DNA from 2 places in the Microbacterium sp. NPDC089320 genome. Region 2 is predicted to be linked to the other one. Evidence: riboswitches for the same ligand, from Rfam matches in the RefSeq annotation. Region 2 holds a riboswitch; the other holds the start of a gene.

Region 1 (8,169 bases), on a different contig from region 2:
GAGTCGCGGTTGGGCCAGTCGGCGTAGAGCCCGGGCACATCCGTGAGGATGACGAGCTTGCGCGCGTGGAGCGCAACGGCGAGGGCTGCCGCTGCGGCATCCGCGTTCACGTTGAGCGACTGGCCGGGGTGGTCGAGGTCGGGCGCGATGCTCGAGACCACGGGCACTCGGCCTGCTGCGAGGTGATCGAGCACCGGGGTCGGGTCGACCTCCACGACGTCGCCGACGCGTCCGAGGTCGATCTCCTCGCCATCGATCACGACACCGCGGCGACGCCCCCCGAACAGGCCGGCATCCTCACCGCTGAGACCGGTCGCGATCGGACCGTGCGAGTTGATCTTCGAGACGAGCTGCGGGTTCACCTGGCCGGTGAGCACCATGCGCACGACGCTGATCGCCTCGGTGTTGGTGACCCGGTAGCCGCCCTTGAACTCGCTCGGGATCTCGAGACGCTGCAGCATGTCGGAGATCTGCGGTCCGCCGCCGTGCACGACGACCGGCAGCACGCCGACGTATCGCAGATAGGCGATGTCCTGCGCGAAGGCCTCCTGCAGCTCGTCCGAGACCATCGCGTTGCCGCCGTACTTGACGACGACGATCTGGTCGCGGAACTTCTTCAGCCACGGAAGCGACTCGATGAGGGTCGCGGCCTTGACGGCGGCGACGTCCGGGGTGGTGTCCTGGATGTCGGTCATGAGGCGTAGGCGCTGTTCTCGTGCACGTAGTCGTGAGTGAGGTCGTTCGTGAGGATCGTCGCGGTGGCGTCGCCGACCTTGAGGTCGATCACGAGATGGGTCGCACGCGGGGTGAGGTCGACCTCCTCGCGCGGGCGGTCGGGACCACCCTCGCTGCACACGCGGACGCCGTTCATCCAGACGTCGACGTCGTAGGGATCGAACTGGGCGTTCGTCGTCCCGATCGCTGCGAGCACGCGCCCCCAGTTGGGGTCGTTGCCGAAGATGGCGGCCTTGAAGAGGTTGTTCCGCGCGACCGAGCGGCCGACCTCGACGGCCTCCCCCTCGGTCGCGGCGTGCTGCACCTCGATGGTGATGTCGTGGCTGGCGCCCTCGGCGTCGCCCTGCAGCTTGACCGCGAGCTCCTGGCAGAGCTCGGCGAGGGCCGCGGAGAAGTCCTTGAGGTCGGGCACCACCTCGGACGCGCCGTTGGCGAGCAGCGTGACCTGGTCGTTGGTCGACATGCATCCGTCGGAGTCGAGGCGGTCGAACGTCGTGCCGGTGGCGAACCGTAGCGCGGCATCCGCCTCGAGAGGCTCGAGAACGGCATCCGTCGTGATGACGACGAGCATCGTGGCGAGCCCGGGAGCGAGCATGCCCGCGCCCTTGGCCATGCCGCCGATGGTCCAGCCGTCTCGAGTGACCACCGCGGTCTTCGACACGCTGTCCGTGGTCATGATGGCCTCGGCGGCGACCTCACCGCCATCGGCCGAAAGCTCGGCGATCGCCCGTTCCGTGCCCAAGAGGACCTTTCCGCGGAAGACCTCGTCGCCGACTCCGATGAGACCGGTCGAGCACACGAGCACGTCGCCGGCGCCGACGCCGAGCAGTTCGGCCGCCTTCTCGGCGGTCTGGTGGGTCGTCTGGAAGCCGAAGCTGCCGGTGAAGCAGTTCGCTCCCCCGGAGTTCAGCACCACGGCCTCGACCACGCGATCGGCGACAGCCTGCTGCGACCAGATGATCGGGTTCGCCTTGGCACGGTTGCTGGTGAAGACGGCCGCACCGACCTTGCGCGGCCCGCGGTTGACCACGACGGCGACATCGGGCTTGCCGGTCGACTTCAGACCTGCAGCCACTCCGGCCGCTTCGAATCCTGCGGGGGCGGTGACGCTCACGGCGCGACTCCGTTCACTGAGAGGGCGCGGGACTCGGGCAGCCCCAGCGCGAGGTTCATGGACTGGACGGCAGCGCCTGCGGTGCCCTTGACGAGGTTGTCGACGGCCGTGACCACTGTCACGCGGTTGGCCGCGCGATCGATGGCCAGGCCGATCAGGGCGGTGTTGGCCCCGAGGACGTCGGCTGTGCGGGGGAACTCGCCGGCGGGCAGCAGCTGCACGAACGTCTCGTCACCGTAGGCGTCCTCCCAGGCGGCGCGGATCTCGGCGTCGCTGACGTCGCCCGCGATCGGCGCCGTCGATGTCGCGAGGATCCCCCGCGACATCGGGACCAGCACGGGCGTGAAGGAGATGCGGATGCCGTCGGCCGGAGCACCTGCGGCTGCGGCGAGCGCCTGGCGGATCTCGGGGATGTGCCGATGGGTGCCGCCGACCGCGTACGGGTTGGCGCTCCCGAGTATCTCGCTGGCGAGCAGGTTGGTCTTCAGGCTCTTGCCCGCGCCGGATGGCCCGACGGCGAGCACCGAGACGATGTCGCCCGCGTCGATCACTCCGGCTGCGACCCCGGGGGCGAGGCTGAGGCTCACGGTCGAAGCGTTGCAGCCGGGGGCGGCGATGCGTGTCGCCCCCCGCAGCGTCTCGCGCTGCTTGACACCGCCCACGAGCAGCTCCGGGACGCCGTAGGCCCACGGTTCGTGGAAGTGGCCGCCGTAGAAGGCGTCCCAGGAAGCCTGCGACGTCAGTCGATGGTCCGCTCCCGCGTCGATCACGAGCGGGGTGTCGCCGAGCGCGTCCGTGTACTGGCCGGACTGACCGTGAGGCAGAGCGAGGAACACGATGTCGTGACCTGCAAGAGTCTCGGGCGTGGTGTCCTGCAGGGTGAGGTGTGCGAGCGAGCGCAGGTGCGGCTGATGCTGCACGAGCGGCTGACCGGCGTTCGAGTGCGCCGTCACGGTGCGGATCTCGATGTCGGGATGAGACGCGAGAAGGCGCAGGATCTCGCCGCCCGCATAGCCGGAGGCGCCGGAGACGGCGACGGAATACGTCATTCTTCTACCTTAACGGTCGGACCCCTCGGCGAACGCGGGGTGCAGTGTCGGGAACCGGGGCGGCGACACCGGCACTCGACCGCCGTGCGTACGCAGGCAGAAGCGCAGGGTCGCCTAGAGTCGGCGGCCGCTGCGGCGTCGGCGCACGGCGATGACGCTCGGAGCGAGCGTCAGAGTTGCGGTGGCGGCCGAAGGCATGCCGCGACGATAGCGCGCTCGTCGCGGCATGCGCAAATCCGGTGCGTCATCTGCCGGGCGCGTGGGCTGCCGGCGCCGCGAAGAACGCGAGCTCATGAGCGCTCGAGGTCTCGAACGCGCGGAGCATGCGTCGGCGGCCTGCGGCATCCGACTGCGTCGCGGCGTGCATCACATGGTCGATCGCCTGCTCCGTCGCCTTCTCGAAGTCCGGATCGGCATAGGTCGCGAGCCACGACGCGTAGGGATGCTGCGGATCTCGGGCATATGCGCCGAACTCCCCTGCGCGCAGGCGAGTGCCGAGATCGGTGTACAGCCAGAAGCACGGCAGCACGGCGGCGACGAGCTCGGCGTAGTCCCCGCCGAAGGCCACCGAGCGGAGGTGGTCGAGGTATGCGACCGTCGCCGGCGCAGGATCGGCGATGGACGTCGCGGCCGCCACCCCCGCGCCCGGTGTCAGCCACGAAGCGTGGAGCTCGAGCTCTCCCGCGATCGCCCCGTGCGCCGAGTGCGCCCAGAACGCCTGCTCGTGCGGTGTGGGCGCGATCCGCGCGGCCGCGGCGAGCACTCGGGAGTACTCGCGCAGGTACAGCGCATCCTGTCGCAGGTAGAACAGGAACCATTCGCGGTCGAGAGTGCCGTCTGCCAGGGCACGGATGAAGGGCAGCTCGTCGACATCGGCCCGCACGGCGGCGATGTGATCCCACCACCGGTCGCGCAGATCGGCATGCTCGGGTGCGGGCGCGAGTCCCCCTCGTCGCCAGAGCCCGCCGAAGTGGTTCACGGGGCCGTGCCCGCGCCCGACGTCGAGCGCATCGCTGTGCCTCAGCGATTCCCGCAGCCAGGTCCTCGCCGAATCCACCGCGTCGACGGGAGACTCCCCTGCGGCGAGGCGAGTGGCCAGGGCCGACGACAGGGAGCATCCGGTGCCGTGCGTGTTGCGCGTCGCGATGCGCGCCCCGGGGTACCCGCGTCTCACGCCCCGGGACACATCGATCAGCGCGTCCGGAACGTCGTCGCCGCCGAGATGCCCTCCCTTGACGAGCACCGCCCCACCGGTCCGGGCGGACAGCGCGGCCCCGGCCTCCAGTGCGTCGTCCCATCCCGCAACAGGACGATCGGTGAGCGCGGCGAGCTCTGCGAGGTTGGGCGTCACGACATGCGCGCGATCGAGGAGCCCGCGGAGTGCACGCTCGGCATCCTCGTCGAGCAGCCGATCGCCACTGGTCGCGACCATGACGGGGTCGAGCACGACGATCGGCGGACGGACGGCGTCGAGCCACGAGGCGACCGTGTCGATCACGTCCGCGGTGGCCAGCATCCCGATCTTCACCGCATCGATGACGATGTCGTCCGAGATCGCGTCGAGCTGCTGACGGAGGAACTCCGCAGGAGGCACGTGCACCGCGCGCACTCCCCTGGTGTTCTGCGCCGTGAGCGCCGTGACGACAGCCATGCCATAGCCGCCGCTCGCGGCGATCGATTTGAGATCGGCCTGGATCCCCGCCCCGCCTGACGGGTCGCTCCCCGCGACGCTGAGCACACGAGGCGTACCCGATGCCCGCCACCTGCGGAGGAATTCCCGGGCCGTGCGCGTCGGGTCGGCGGCGGCGCAGATGGCGGAGACCACCGCGAGCCCTGCCGCTCCCGCATCGCGAAGATGCTCGATGTCGTCGACGTCCACGCCGCCGATGGCGACGCAGGGCAGCCCCGCCATCGCGGCGAGCGCGCGGAAGCCGTCGAATCCCAGGGCCGGCGGGTGGTCCGGCTTGGTGGTGGTGGGACGGATGACGCCGACGCCGAGATAGTCGACCGTTCCGGTGGGCAGCGCCGACACCGCGGCGAGATGCTCAGGCGTGTTGGCCGTCAATCCGATGATCGCCTCGGGTCCGAGGCGCTCACGTGCCCCCAGCACCGATGCGTCGCCCTGCCCGAGGTGCACGCCGTCGACCCGCGCTCCCCCGGCGCGAGCGAGGATCGCCGCATCGATGCGGTCGTTCACCACGAGCAGAGCACGGCCGTCGATCACTCGCGAGAGCTCGATCAGCTGATCGGCGGTCTCGGCATCCGTCGCGTCCTTGTCGCGCAGCTGGACGATGCGCACGCCACCTTCGACGGCGAGTCGCACCGTCTCAGCGACGCCCCGTTCACCGCAGAGGACGGGATCCGTGACGAGATAGAGCGAGAGGTCGGCGATCACAGCGCGTGCTCCCGCACACGCGCGGCAACAGCCAGGTCTTCCGGCTGCACGGCGGCGAGCGCGTCGAGCAGCGCGACCGCGAAGCTGCCCGGGAGCGAGGCCTGCGCCGCGGCACGCTCCGCGGCGATCGTGTAGACCAGGCTCGCCGACGCGACCGCGGTGAGCGGATCGACGGCGGTGGAGCGTGCTTCGCCGAGGAACGCCGCCATGACGGCACCCAAGGCGCATCCGCCGCCCGTGACCCGGGTGAGCAGCTCATGGCCGTTGGCGATGCGCAGCAGCCGCACACCATCCGTGACCAGATCGACCGGTCCCGACACCGCGACGACCGAACCGTGCCGCGAGGCGAGCGAGAGCGCCGCATCGGCCGCGGCATCGGTCGTGTCCGTCGCGTCGACACCGCGTCCTCCTGCGCTGCGACCTGCGAGGGCGAGGATCTCTGAGGCGTTCCCCCTGATCGCCGTGGGGCCCGCGTCGGCCAGCTCATGGGCGAGAGCGGTGCGCACCGGCAGCGCGCCGATCGCGACGGGATCGAGCACCCACGGCGTGCCGGCGGCGGCTGCTGCTGCCGCCGCTTCGAGGCCGGCCGCTCGCTGCTCCGGAGTCGGCGTTCCGAGGTTGATGAGCAGCCCCGAGGCCACCCCGGCGAACACACCCGCCTCACCGACGATGTCGACCATCGCCGGCGCCGCGCCCAGGGCGAGCAGCACGTTGGCGGTGAAACCCGTGACGACGCTGTTGGTGATGCAGTGGGTCAGAGGCGGACTGTCGCGCAGCCCTGCCAGCAGCTCAGCGGCCGAGGCAGCCAAGGTCGATTCGGAATCCGGACGCAGACGATCGCTCATTGCGACATCCCTTCGCTAGTACGAACTAGATCAGGTTCGACGGGTCTGTTCTCAGCCGCGGATGCGGCACCCCGTGTCACTGCTCGCAGTCTAGCGATGCCCGCGGTCAGTCGAGCAGCTGCAGCAGTGCGATCTCATCGGTGCGGGTCAGTCCGGCCCGGCGCTCGCGGTCGACGCCGCGGGCCTGCTCGTCATCGACCACCGCGGCGATCGTCTCGTCGAGCGGACGCAGCCTGCCTCCGGCCGCGTGGTAGCGCGCGTTCGATCTCGTCATGAATCCCGACATCCCGCTCGGCAGCCACAGCGGCAGCGATCGCTCCCCTGCCCAGTAGGCCACGCCCTTCTCGACGAGCCACTCATCCGTTGCCGTCACGGTGTCCCCGCGGTGTCCGGCACGGCGGCGCACGGCGTCGAGGACGTCGCCCAGCCGGCACCGATCGCCGATCGTGTTGATCACGCCGGTCACCGTCGTCGTCGCGATGAACTCCGCCAGATCCTCGACATCGATCACCTGCACGTCCCGCCCCTCGACGGGCGGGAGCAGCACAGGGGCGTCCTCGGCGCGCAGGAACGCAGCGGCCCAGTATCCGAAGCGATCGCTCGGGTCGCCCTCGCCCACGATCAATCCGGGGCGCACGATCAGGGCGCGATCGCCGAGAGCGCGGACGGCGTTCTCGGCAGCCACCTTCTGCCGACCGTACTCGTCGTCGGCCGTCTCGGCCGGCGCATGCAGCGCCGCCGTCTCGTCTGCGCCGACCGTGTCATCGTCGGAGTACGCCGACATCGACGACACGTAGGTCCATCGATGGGCTCGGTCGCCGAGCGACGCGACGGCGGCGGCGACATGGGCCGCATTCGACGAGACGTCGATCACGTGGTCCCAGTCGCGACCCGAGACCGCGTCATAGGCATCCTCACCGTCGCGATCGGCCAGCACCAGGCTCGCCCCCTCCGGAGACGGGCGCCCTCCCCGAGCGAGGCACATCACGGTCGAGCCGCTCACGAGCAGCCGACGGGCGATGCGTCCGGACAGCCAGCCGGTGCCGCCGAGGATCAGAACATCCGTCATGACCCCATGCCATCATCTTCGCCTGGCGAGGGGAAGAGCCTTCCGCTCATGGCGGATGCCAGGTCAGCTCGAGCGCAGTTCCGTCAGGCCCGGGAGTTCTGGCACCGTCCAGGAGGGATCGGGGCGCCAGTCGCGCCATTCCGACGCGAACGGCCAGTCGCCGTCGTGGAAGGACTCGATCGCCGCGTCCGCGTGTCGTTCGATCTGGGCCGCCTGTTCCGATGTGAGGCGCCCCTGCTCGACCGCCGCGATCACCTCGTCCTCGTCTTTCAGGTGCACCCGGCCGTCGGCCTCGATCTCGACGTCGAGGATGTGATCCGACGAGTACGTGTCGCGGTCGGTGCGCAGATGCGCATTCTCGAGGTTCACGTACCACCCCGCGAACTCCCACTCCGGACCGCTCACGTCGCTCCAGAAGAGCCACACCGACCAAGCCACTCCCGCCGGTGCGATCCGGAGGATGCCGTTGCCCCACCATTCCTCGACGATCCGTGTCCGCGGATCCAGCCATCGCCGCTCGAGCGGAACCGTGCGGATGCGCTCGCCCGTGGGAGTGCCCTGGCCCTCCTGGAGGGTGCCGGGAGCCAGCCAGGCGACCAGGCCCCGCTCATCGTCGCGCACAACCCGCATCGGCGTGATGGTCGACGCGTCGCCGGGCTGCCAGCCGGGCTTGCGGTAGTGCCAGGAGATCTGGTCGCCCGGCTCGAGGAACGGCGCCTCCCCCATCGGCCGGACGCCGTCGGGAACCGCCGCAGGCGTGCTGTGGGGAAGGATGCTCATTCCGACACGGTACCCGGCGTCCGCGCCGAGTTCCGTTCGGCTCGGCGGGGCGGTCGTATTGGTGGCGGGACGCGGGCCCGGGCCCCCCCCCACCCGGGGGGGCCGCGGCGGGCGGGGCGTGACGCCCCCCCCCCCGCACCCCCGCCCCGGCCCCGCGCACCGCGCGGCGTGGTCTCCCGCCC
Region 2 (8,169 bases):
CGATCCACAGCACGGCCGTGCGCGTCCAGAACTCCTTGGCTCCGAGGCCCGCGAGAACGAGCAGCGGTATCTCGAGCAGCAGGGCGACGGATGCCGAGACGACGTCGATCGTCAGCACGAGAGGCAGGGCGATGAGCAGTGCGGCGGCGAGTTTTGCCAGGGCGGAGCGCGGGGCTATCGGACCGGATCGCTCGATGCGGGCGGTCAGCGGATCGATCATGCACGCACCTCGATGCGTCGGGCGTGCAGGGCCTCGAGCACGGCCTCGTCGTGGCTGATCGCCACGATCGCCGTGCCTTCGTCACGCAGGCGTGCGATCAGGCCGACGAGTTCGGCCCAGGTCGTCGCATCCTGACCGAACGTGGGCTCGTCGAGCACCAGCATCCTGGGGCGGGTGGCGAGGGCGGCAGCGACCGTGAGCCGCCGCTTCTCTCCGCCCGACAGCGTGTAGGGATTGGCGTCCGCGAGCGAGGTGAGCCGCAGCCGTTCGAGCAGGTCGTCGACGCGGGCGGCGATCTCGGCCTCCGGCAGCTGCAACGCCCTCGGCCCGACCGACAGCTCGTCGCGCACCGTCTTGGCGAGCAGCTGGTGCTCGGGCGTCTGCATGACCGATGCGATGCGCGTGAGCAGAGCTCGCGACGACCAGCGGAAGGGGTCGGGCTTCTCACCGGCGGCGAGCGCGGGCAGTGCAGCGACCCGCCCTTCTTCGGCAGGGATCAGCCCGGCGACCGTGAGACCGAGGGTCGATTTCCCCGCGCCGTTCGCTCCGGTCACGCCGAGCACCTCGCCCGCGCGCACGTCGACGTCGAACGGACCGGCCACGGCGAGCCCGTGTCGCCGAGCGACGGTGAGGCCGCGAGTCTCGAGCAGCGTCGCCCCCGGGCGCTGAGCGGGCGCGGGCGGAAGGGCGGGCGGGTGCCCAGGGACCCACACACCGGATGCCGCGAGCTCCGCGCCCCGTGCGCCGAGAACCTCGTCGGGGGTGCCGTCGGCGAGCACGACCGTTCCTCCCGGCTCGGCTCCGAGCACGATCACCCGGGTGACGAGCGGCAGCCAGACGTCGATGCGATGTTCGATGACGACGAGGGTCGCGCCCGTCATATCGAGGGCCGCGGCGACGGCATCCCGTACGTCGCGCACACCCTCGGGGTCGAGGTTCGCCGTCGGCTCGTCGAGCAGGATCGCGCCGGGTCGCATCGCGAGCACGCCGGCGAGAGCGAGACGCTGCTTCTGGCCGCCCGACAGCGCAGCCGTCGACCGATCGAGTGCGACATCGAGCTCGACGGCATCCAGCGCCGCACGCACGCGCCGCCAGATCTCGTCGCGGGGGACACCGAGGTTCTCGCATCCGAAGGCGACATCGTCGCCGACCCTCGCGAGGATCGTCTGCGTATCGGGATCCTGGAGGACCATTCCGACGCGACCGCGGGCGGCGGTGGGCGCGACACCGTCGACGAGCAGCGCACCGTGGGTCTCGCCCTCGTCGGCTCCGCCGAGAACACCGCCGAAGCCCTGCAGGAGGGTCGACTTCCCCGAGCCGGAGGCGCCGAGCAGCAGCACGCGCTCCCCCGGCTCGATGCGCAGATCGACGTCGCGCACCGCCCACCGCAGCCGTGTCGCGTACCGCCACCCCCAGCCGCGGGCTTCGAGGGTGGCGGGCGTCGTGACGGAGCTCACACCCGTGCGGTGACCTCACGGCCGGCGGCGAACCGGCTGAGGGCTCCTGTGGCGGCGAGCCCTCGGGCGATCAACCACGCTCCGAGCCCGGCGATGACCGCACCCGAGATGGTCGTCGAGACGATATAGATGCTGGTGAAGAGCGTGTCGGCGCCGGCGTACCAGAGGATGCGGTCGTTGATTCCGCAGGCGAGACCCGCGCCGGCCCCCGCCAGCATCGCGACAGGCAGCCGCCAGACGCCGTAGAGGAAGATGAGGAACACCAGCTCGGCGCCGAGTCCCTGCACAAGACCCGAGACGATCGTGAGTGGGCCCCACGCGTTGCCGACGAGTGCCGAGATGATCGCGGCGACCAGCTCGGTGTAGAGCGCGGCGCCCGGCTTGCGGATGATCAGAGCGCCGAGCACGCCCGCGATCAGCCACGGGCCCGCGAGCAGGCCCTGCACGCCGGGGAGCAGCGGCTTCAGGATGCTGCTCGGAACCTCGTAGCCGACGTTCCACAGCAGGAAGATCAGGGCGCACGCGACGGCGATGACGCTGGCGACGACGATGTCGACGACTCGCCAGCGCCAGAGCTCGGGGCGGCCGAGGCCCCTCGAGGGCTGCGTGGCCGATGCCGATCCCGTGGTGGATCCGGACGTGGATGTACTCATCTGTGACTCCTCCCTGCGCTGGCATGACCCAGATCAGGTTCGACGGTCGAAGCGCGATTCGCTCCCTCTCAGCCCGGCTCGCCGGACTCCCGTGGTTGTATGCACGATCTTACCCAGAGGCGACACCCGCGTCTTCTCCACGTGCAGCGACACGGATCCCCGCACGAGTTCGGTACCGTGAGGAGGTGACCGCTTCCGATGCCGCCGAGGCCACCGCCTCCGCCCTTCCTGCGGATGACGACGCCTCTGCGATCTTCACCCCTGAGGCGACTCCCCCCGCACAGTGGGCCGAGGGCGACAGCGGGGGAACGCCCCTGACGTGGGTCGATCCGATCGACGTGGCCCGGCACCCCGCGACCGACGCTCTCGACGACATTCCGCCTGTGGAGAGCAGCGACGCTCTGCTGACCGGAGCGCACCTGCGTCCGGCGATCGCCCGACCCGGCGTGCTCGTGCCCCTGGGCGTGCTCGTCGGATTGCTCGGCACCTACGGCGGATCGGCCATGCTGTGGCCTTTGCACGAGGTCGCTCCGACGGTCCAGTCTGTGGACCTCACTCCCGTCACCGCGCCCGCGGCCGCGATCGCCTTCCCCATCCAGGGAAGCGCAGCCGTGGGAATCGGCGGCATCGGCACGACGTCGTCGTCGCTCGACGCCGCCGCGATCGCGAGTGTCACCAAGGTCGTCTCCAGCCTGATGGTGCTCGAGCAGATGCCCCTCGCCGTCGGTGAGCAGGGCCCGGAGTTCTCGTTCACACGGGCCGACAACCTCGCGTACTGGGACTACCGACGCTCCGATCAATCAGCGCTCGATGTGCCCGTGGGCGGCACTCTCACCGAGTTCCAGCTCCTGCAGGGGACGCTGCTCGGATCCGCCAACAACTACATCGACCGTCTTGCCGCGGAGATCTGGGGCTCGCCATCGGCATTCACCGCCGCGGCTGCCGTGTGGCTGCGTGACCGCGGTCTCGACGACATCACGATCATCACTCCCTCGGGCTTCGACGACCGCAACCGGGCCACGCCCGAGTCGCTCGTTGCGCTGGCCGAGCTGGCCATGCAGAACCCGGTCTTCGCCGGGATCGTCGGCACTCCGTCCGTCGAGCTCCCGGGCGCGGGCACGGTCGTGAACACGAACGGGATGCTGGCAGACCCCGGCGTGGTCGGCGTGAAGACCGGCACGCTCGGCGACAGCTGGAATCTGTTGACCGCGAAAGTCATCACCGTCGACGACACGACCGTGCATCTGTATGCCGCTGTTCTCGGTCAGGCCGATGATGCACAGCGCCTCACCGAAACGCGATCGCTGTTCACGCAGGTCGAGACGGAATTGGAGCAGCAGACTCCCGCCATCGCCGCCGGCACGGTCGTCGGCACCGTCACCACGGTGTGGGGAGCGACCACCGATGTCGTCACGGATGCGGATGCCGACGTGGTGCTCTGGAATGGTGCGACCGCTGAGGCCTCGACGGACTTCGCGCTCGGCGACAATCGCGAATCGGGCGACCAAGTGGGCACGTTGACCAGCGTGGGTCCCTTGAACACCGTGACGACGTCTGTGTCACTTGCCGACGACGTCGATGCCCCGAGCCCGTGGTGGAGGCTGACCCACCCTCTCGAACTCCTCGGCATCACCGAGGCTCAACGCTGAGGCTGCATGCTCCGCGCAAGCGCGGCGCACACAGAACGCCCCGCCATCCGAGTGTTCGGACGGCGGGGCGTTGTGGCGCTCGGACGCTCCGGCGCTCCGGCGCTCCGGCGCTCAGGAGCGTGAGCCCCCGGCGTCGGGTCGTTCGACGATCTCCTGTGCAGCGGCGGCTTCGGCCGTAGGCGTCTGAGCGCCCACCGAGACCCCCACTTGTGCCGCGGCAGCTGCCTCTTCGGCGTCGCCGCTGATGACCACGGGAGTCGCTCCCGTGAGCGCGTCGTCGGCGTCGATGTCGGTTGCGGCCTGCTCGAACTGCGACTGGTACAGGCGCCAGTAGGCGCCCTGCGCGGCGATGAGCTCGTCGTGCGTGCCCTTCTCGACGATGTCTCCGTGCTCCATCACGAGGATGAGGTCGGCATCGCGGATCGTCGAGAGGCGGTGCGCGATCACGAATGACGTGCGCCCCTGTCGGAGCGCCGCCATCGCGTGCTGCAGCAGCAGCTCGGTGCGGGTGTCGACCGCCGACGTCGCTTCGTCGAGGATCAGGATCGAGGGCTGGGCGACGAACGCTCGCGCGATCGTGATCAGCTGACGCTCGCCTGCCGACACGTTCGAGGCGTCCTCGTCGAGCACCGTGTCGTAGCCCTCGGGGAGAGCGTGAACGAAGCGGTCCACATAGGTCGCCTTCGCCGCTTCGAGAACCTCTTCGTCGGTCGCGGTCGAGCGACCGTAGCGGATGTTCTCGCGGATGCTGCCGGCGAACAGCCATGGGTCCTGCAGGACCATGCCCGTGCGCGACCGGAGCTGGTCGCGCGTGACCTCGGAGATGTCCTGACCGTCGAGCAGGATCCGCCCGCCGTTCAGTTCGTAGAACCGCATGATCAGGTTGACGAGCGTGGTCTTGCCCGCTCCCGTCGGTCCGACGATCGCGACCGTCTGGCCGGGCTCGACGCGGAACGAGAGGTCGGTGATGAGCGGACGCTCGGGAGTGTACGAGAATGCGACGTTCTCGAACTCCACGACGCCCTTGCCGTCGACGAGCTTCGGAGCATCGGCGTCGTCGGCCTCCTGCTCCTCGGTGTCGAGGAGTTCGAACACCCGCTCCGCCGATGCCGTGCCGGACTGCACGACCGCGGCCATTCCACCGAGCTCCGACAGGGGCTGCGTGAACTGCTGCGAGTACTGGATGAAGGCCTGCACATCTCCGAGACGCAGCTGCCCGTTGGCCACCATGAGACCGCCGAGCACCGCGATGCCCACGTAGGTGAGGCTGCCGACGAAGGTCATCGCCGGCATGATGATGCCGGAGAGGAACTGCGCCTTGAAGCTGGCCTGGAACAGCTCCTCGTTCTCGCCCTGGAACTTCGCGAGAGCGTCCTGCTCCCGACCGAACACCTTCACGAGCGCGTGTCCGGAGAAGGCCTCTTCGACGCGAGCGTTCAGTCGTCCGACCTTGCGCCACTGGGTGCCGAACGCCTTCTGCGAGCGGGGACCGATGACGCCGAAGATCACGCCCATGAGCGGGAGTGCCACGAGCGCGACGAGAGCCAGCTGCCAGGAGATCGAGAACATCAGCACCAGCACGCCGACGACTGTGAGCACGGCCGTGATCGCGCCGGACAGCGACTGCTGCATGGTCTGGGTGATGTTGTCGATGTCGTTGGTCACACGCGAGATCAGATCACCGCGCTGCACCTTGTCGAAGTACGACAGCGGCAGGCGGTTGATCTTCGCCTCGACCTGCTCGCGCAGACGCCACATGGTGCGGACCATGATGACGTTGATGACGTAGCCCTGGATCCAGCTGAGGAACGCGGCGGTGATGTAGATCGCCAGCACGGCGATGATGATGCCCCGAAGCGCGTCGAAGTCGACGCCGTCTCCGACCTGGAAGCTGCCGAGGGCCTCGACCTGATTGGCGAAGTCGTCCTGACCGCCCTGACGGAGCGCGGCGACCACCTCGTCCTGCGGGGTTCCGGCGGGGAACCCGGGGAAGTCCCCGTTCGCCTGGCCGAGCTGCACCGAGATGAAGCCCTTGTAGATGAGGTTCGTGGCTTCGCCGAGCACCTTCGGTGCCGCGACCGTCAGCACGACGCCGACCGCGCCGGCGATCGACACCAGGACGAACCAGACGGCCGACGGCTTGAGCAGCCCGATCATCCGACTGAAGCTCTTGCCGAAGTTGTCGGCCTTGCCCGGTGCGACGCTGTCCCAGCCGCCGCCGTCCTGGCGCGCCTTCTCGGCGAGCTCTGCCTCGTACTTCTCTTCCTCGGTCAGCTCCGGCTCGACCGCAGTGGTCGTGTCGGTCGCCCGGGCCTTGCGACCTCGGCGGGTCTGGGGAGCGTCCTGCTCGCTCATGCGTCCACCCCCAGCTGCGATTCGACGATCTCTCGATAGGTCGTGCTCGTCTCCAGGAGTTCCTCGTGCGTGCCGACGCCGACCATGGTGCCCCCTTCGAGGACGACGATGCGGTCCGCATCGGTGATGGACGAGACACGCTGCGCGACCACGATCTTGGTCACCTCCGGCAGCTCGCGCCACAGCGCCTGCCTCAACCGTGCGTCTGTGGTGAGGTCGAGCGCTGAGAACGAGTCGTCGAACACGAGGATCTTCGGCTGACGGACGATCGCGCGGGCGATCGCCAGACGCTGACGCTGCCCACCCGAGACGTTGGTGCCTCCCTGGGTGATCCGCGACTCGAGCCCCTGCGGCATCTCCTCGACGAAGTCCCGACCCTGTGCGATCTCAAGGGCGTGCCAGAGCTCCTCATCGGTCGCGTCCTCTCGGCCGTAGCGGAGGTTCGACGCCACCGTGCCGGTGAAGAGGAACGGACGCTGCGGGACGAGGCCGATGGTCGCCCAGAGCGACTCGACGTCGGCGTCGCGGACATCAGTGCCGCCCACGAAGACCGCTCCTCCGGACACGTCGAAGAGACGCGGGATCAAGGAGACGAGCGTGGTCTTGCCTGCGCCGGTCGATCCGACGATCGCCACGGTCTCACCGGGCTCAGCCGCGAAGCTGATGCCCGTGAGCACGGGAGAGTCGGCTCCCGGGTAGGTGAACTCGACGCCGTCGAACGCAACCGAACCGGGTGTCGGGAAGGCGGTCACGCCGTCGGCCGGTCGCACCATGCTCGACTGCGTCTCGAGGACCTCGCCGATGCGCTCTGCCGAGACGGCCGCGCGCGGGATCATGATCGCCATGAAGCTGGCCATGATCACGCCGCCCATGATCTGACCGACGTACTGCATGAAGGCGAAGATCGTGCCGACCTGCACTGAGCCGCTGTTGACCTCGATGCCGCCGAACCACACGACCGCCACGACCGTGACGTTGAGGATCAGCATGAAGAGCGGGAACAGCAGGACGAACAGCGAGCCGACCTTGCGACCGACCACCATGATGTCGGTGTTGGCGACGCGGAAGCGTTCTTCTTCGATGCCCTCGCGCACGAACGCTCGCACCACGCGGACGCCGGTGAGCTGTTCGCGCAGCACGCGGTTCACGGTGTCGAGCTTGCCCTGGTAGCTGCGGAACAGCGGGACCATGCGGCTGACGACGAGCCCCGCGACGATCAGCAGCAGCGGCACGGACACCGCGATGAGCCAGCTCAGACCGATGTTCGTCTGCACGGCGAAGATGATGCCGCCGATCGCCAGCAGCGGCGCGGTGACGAGCATGGTGGCGCCCATCATCGCGAGCATCTGCACCTGCTGCACGTCGTTCGTGTTGCGGGTGATGAGGGAGCCGGCACCGAACTGCGACACCTCGCGCTCGGAGAAACCACTGACCTTCGCGAAGACGTCGGCGCGGATGTCACGCCCCGCACCCATCGACGCCCGAGCGGCGAAGTAGGTCGCGATGATCGAGGCGATGATCTGGCCCAGCGAGACGGCGAGCATGAACAGCCCGGTGCGCCAGATGTAGGCCGTGTCGGACTGGGCGACACCCTTGTTGATGATGTCTTCGTTGAGGCGGGGGAGGTAGAGGGTGGCCAGCGCGCTGGCGAACTGGAACACCAGCACAGCGACGAGAAGCCACTTGTAACGGGCGAGATAACGGAGGAGGAGTTTTCCCAGCACAGTCGCACTTTCTAGGAAGGATGAATCGGCGGATCTCTCGACGGGCGGACGCAGGCCGACGATCGCGCACATGCAAGAGTGGCACGAACTCCGGACATTCGTATCCCCCTG

Evidence for each region. Region 2 has a riboswitch for thiamine pyrophosphate ahead of AB0N61_RS14050 (ECF transporter S component). Riboswitches for the same ligand answer to the same signal wherever they lie in the genome.
Region 1: linked by a shared signal. The riboswitch ahead of thiM (hydroxyethylthiazole kinase) and the one ahead of AB0N61_RS14050 (ECF transporter S component) in region 2 are both predicted to bind thiamine pyrophosphate.

The regions. Positions count from the first base shown of each region.
Region 1 is NZ_JBFBGY010000001.1:10,185-18,353, forward strand. Features, by position in the region: gene argB (acetylglutamate kinase) at 1-695, opposite strand, end outside; gene argJ (bifunctional glutamate N-acetyltransferase/amino-acid acetyltransferase ArgJ) at 692-1,849, opposite strand; gene argC (N-acetyl-gamma-glutamyl-phosphate reductase) at 1,846-2,898, opposite strand; gene AB0N61_RS00070 (bifunctional hydroxymethylpyrimidine kinase/phosphomethylpyrimidine kinase) at 3,143-5,293, opposite strand; gene thiM (hydroxyethylthiazole kinase) at 5,290-6,138, opposite strand; TPP riboswitch at 6,129-6,222, opposite strand; gene AB0N61_RS00080 (NAD-dependent epimerase/dehydratase family protein) at 6,245-7,207, opposite strand; gene AB0N61_RS00085 (DUF402 domain-containing protein) at 7,271-7,987, opposite strand.
Region 2 is NZ_JBFBGY010000004.1:452,767-460,935, reverse strand. Features, by position in the region: gene AB0N61_RS14060 (energy-coupling factor transporter transmembrane component T) at 1-220, opposite strand, end outside; gene AB0N61_RS14055 (ATP-binding cassette domain-containing protein) at 217-1,677, opposite strand; gene AB0N61_RS14050 (ECF transporter S component) at 1,674-2,330, opposite strand; TPP riboswitch at 2,324-2,433, opposite strand; gene AB0N61_RS14045 (D-alanyl-D-alanine carboxypeptidase) at 2,516-3,979, shown strand; gene AB0N61_RS14040 (ABC transporter ATP-binding protein) at 4,091-6,334, opposite strand; gene AB0N61_RS14035 (ABC transporter ATP-binding protein) at 6,331-8,058, opposite strand.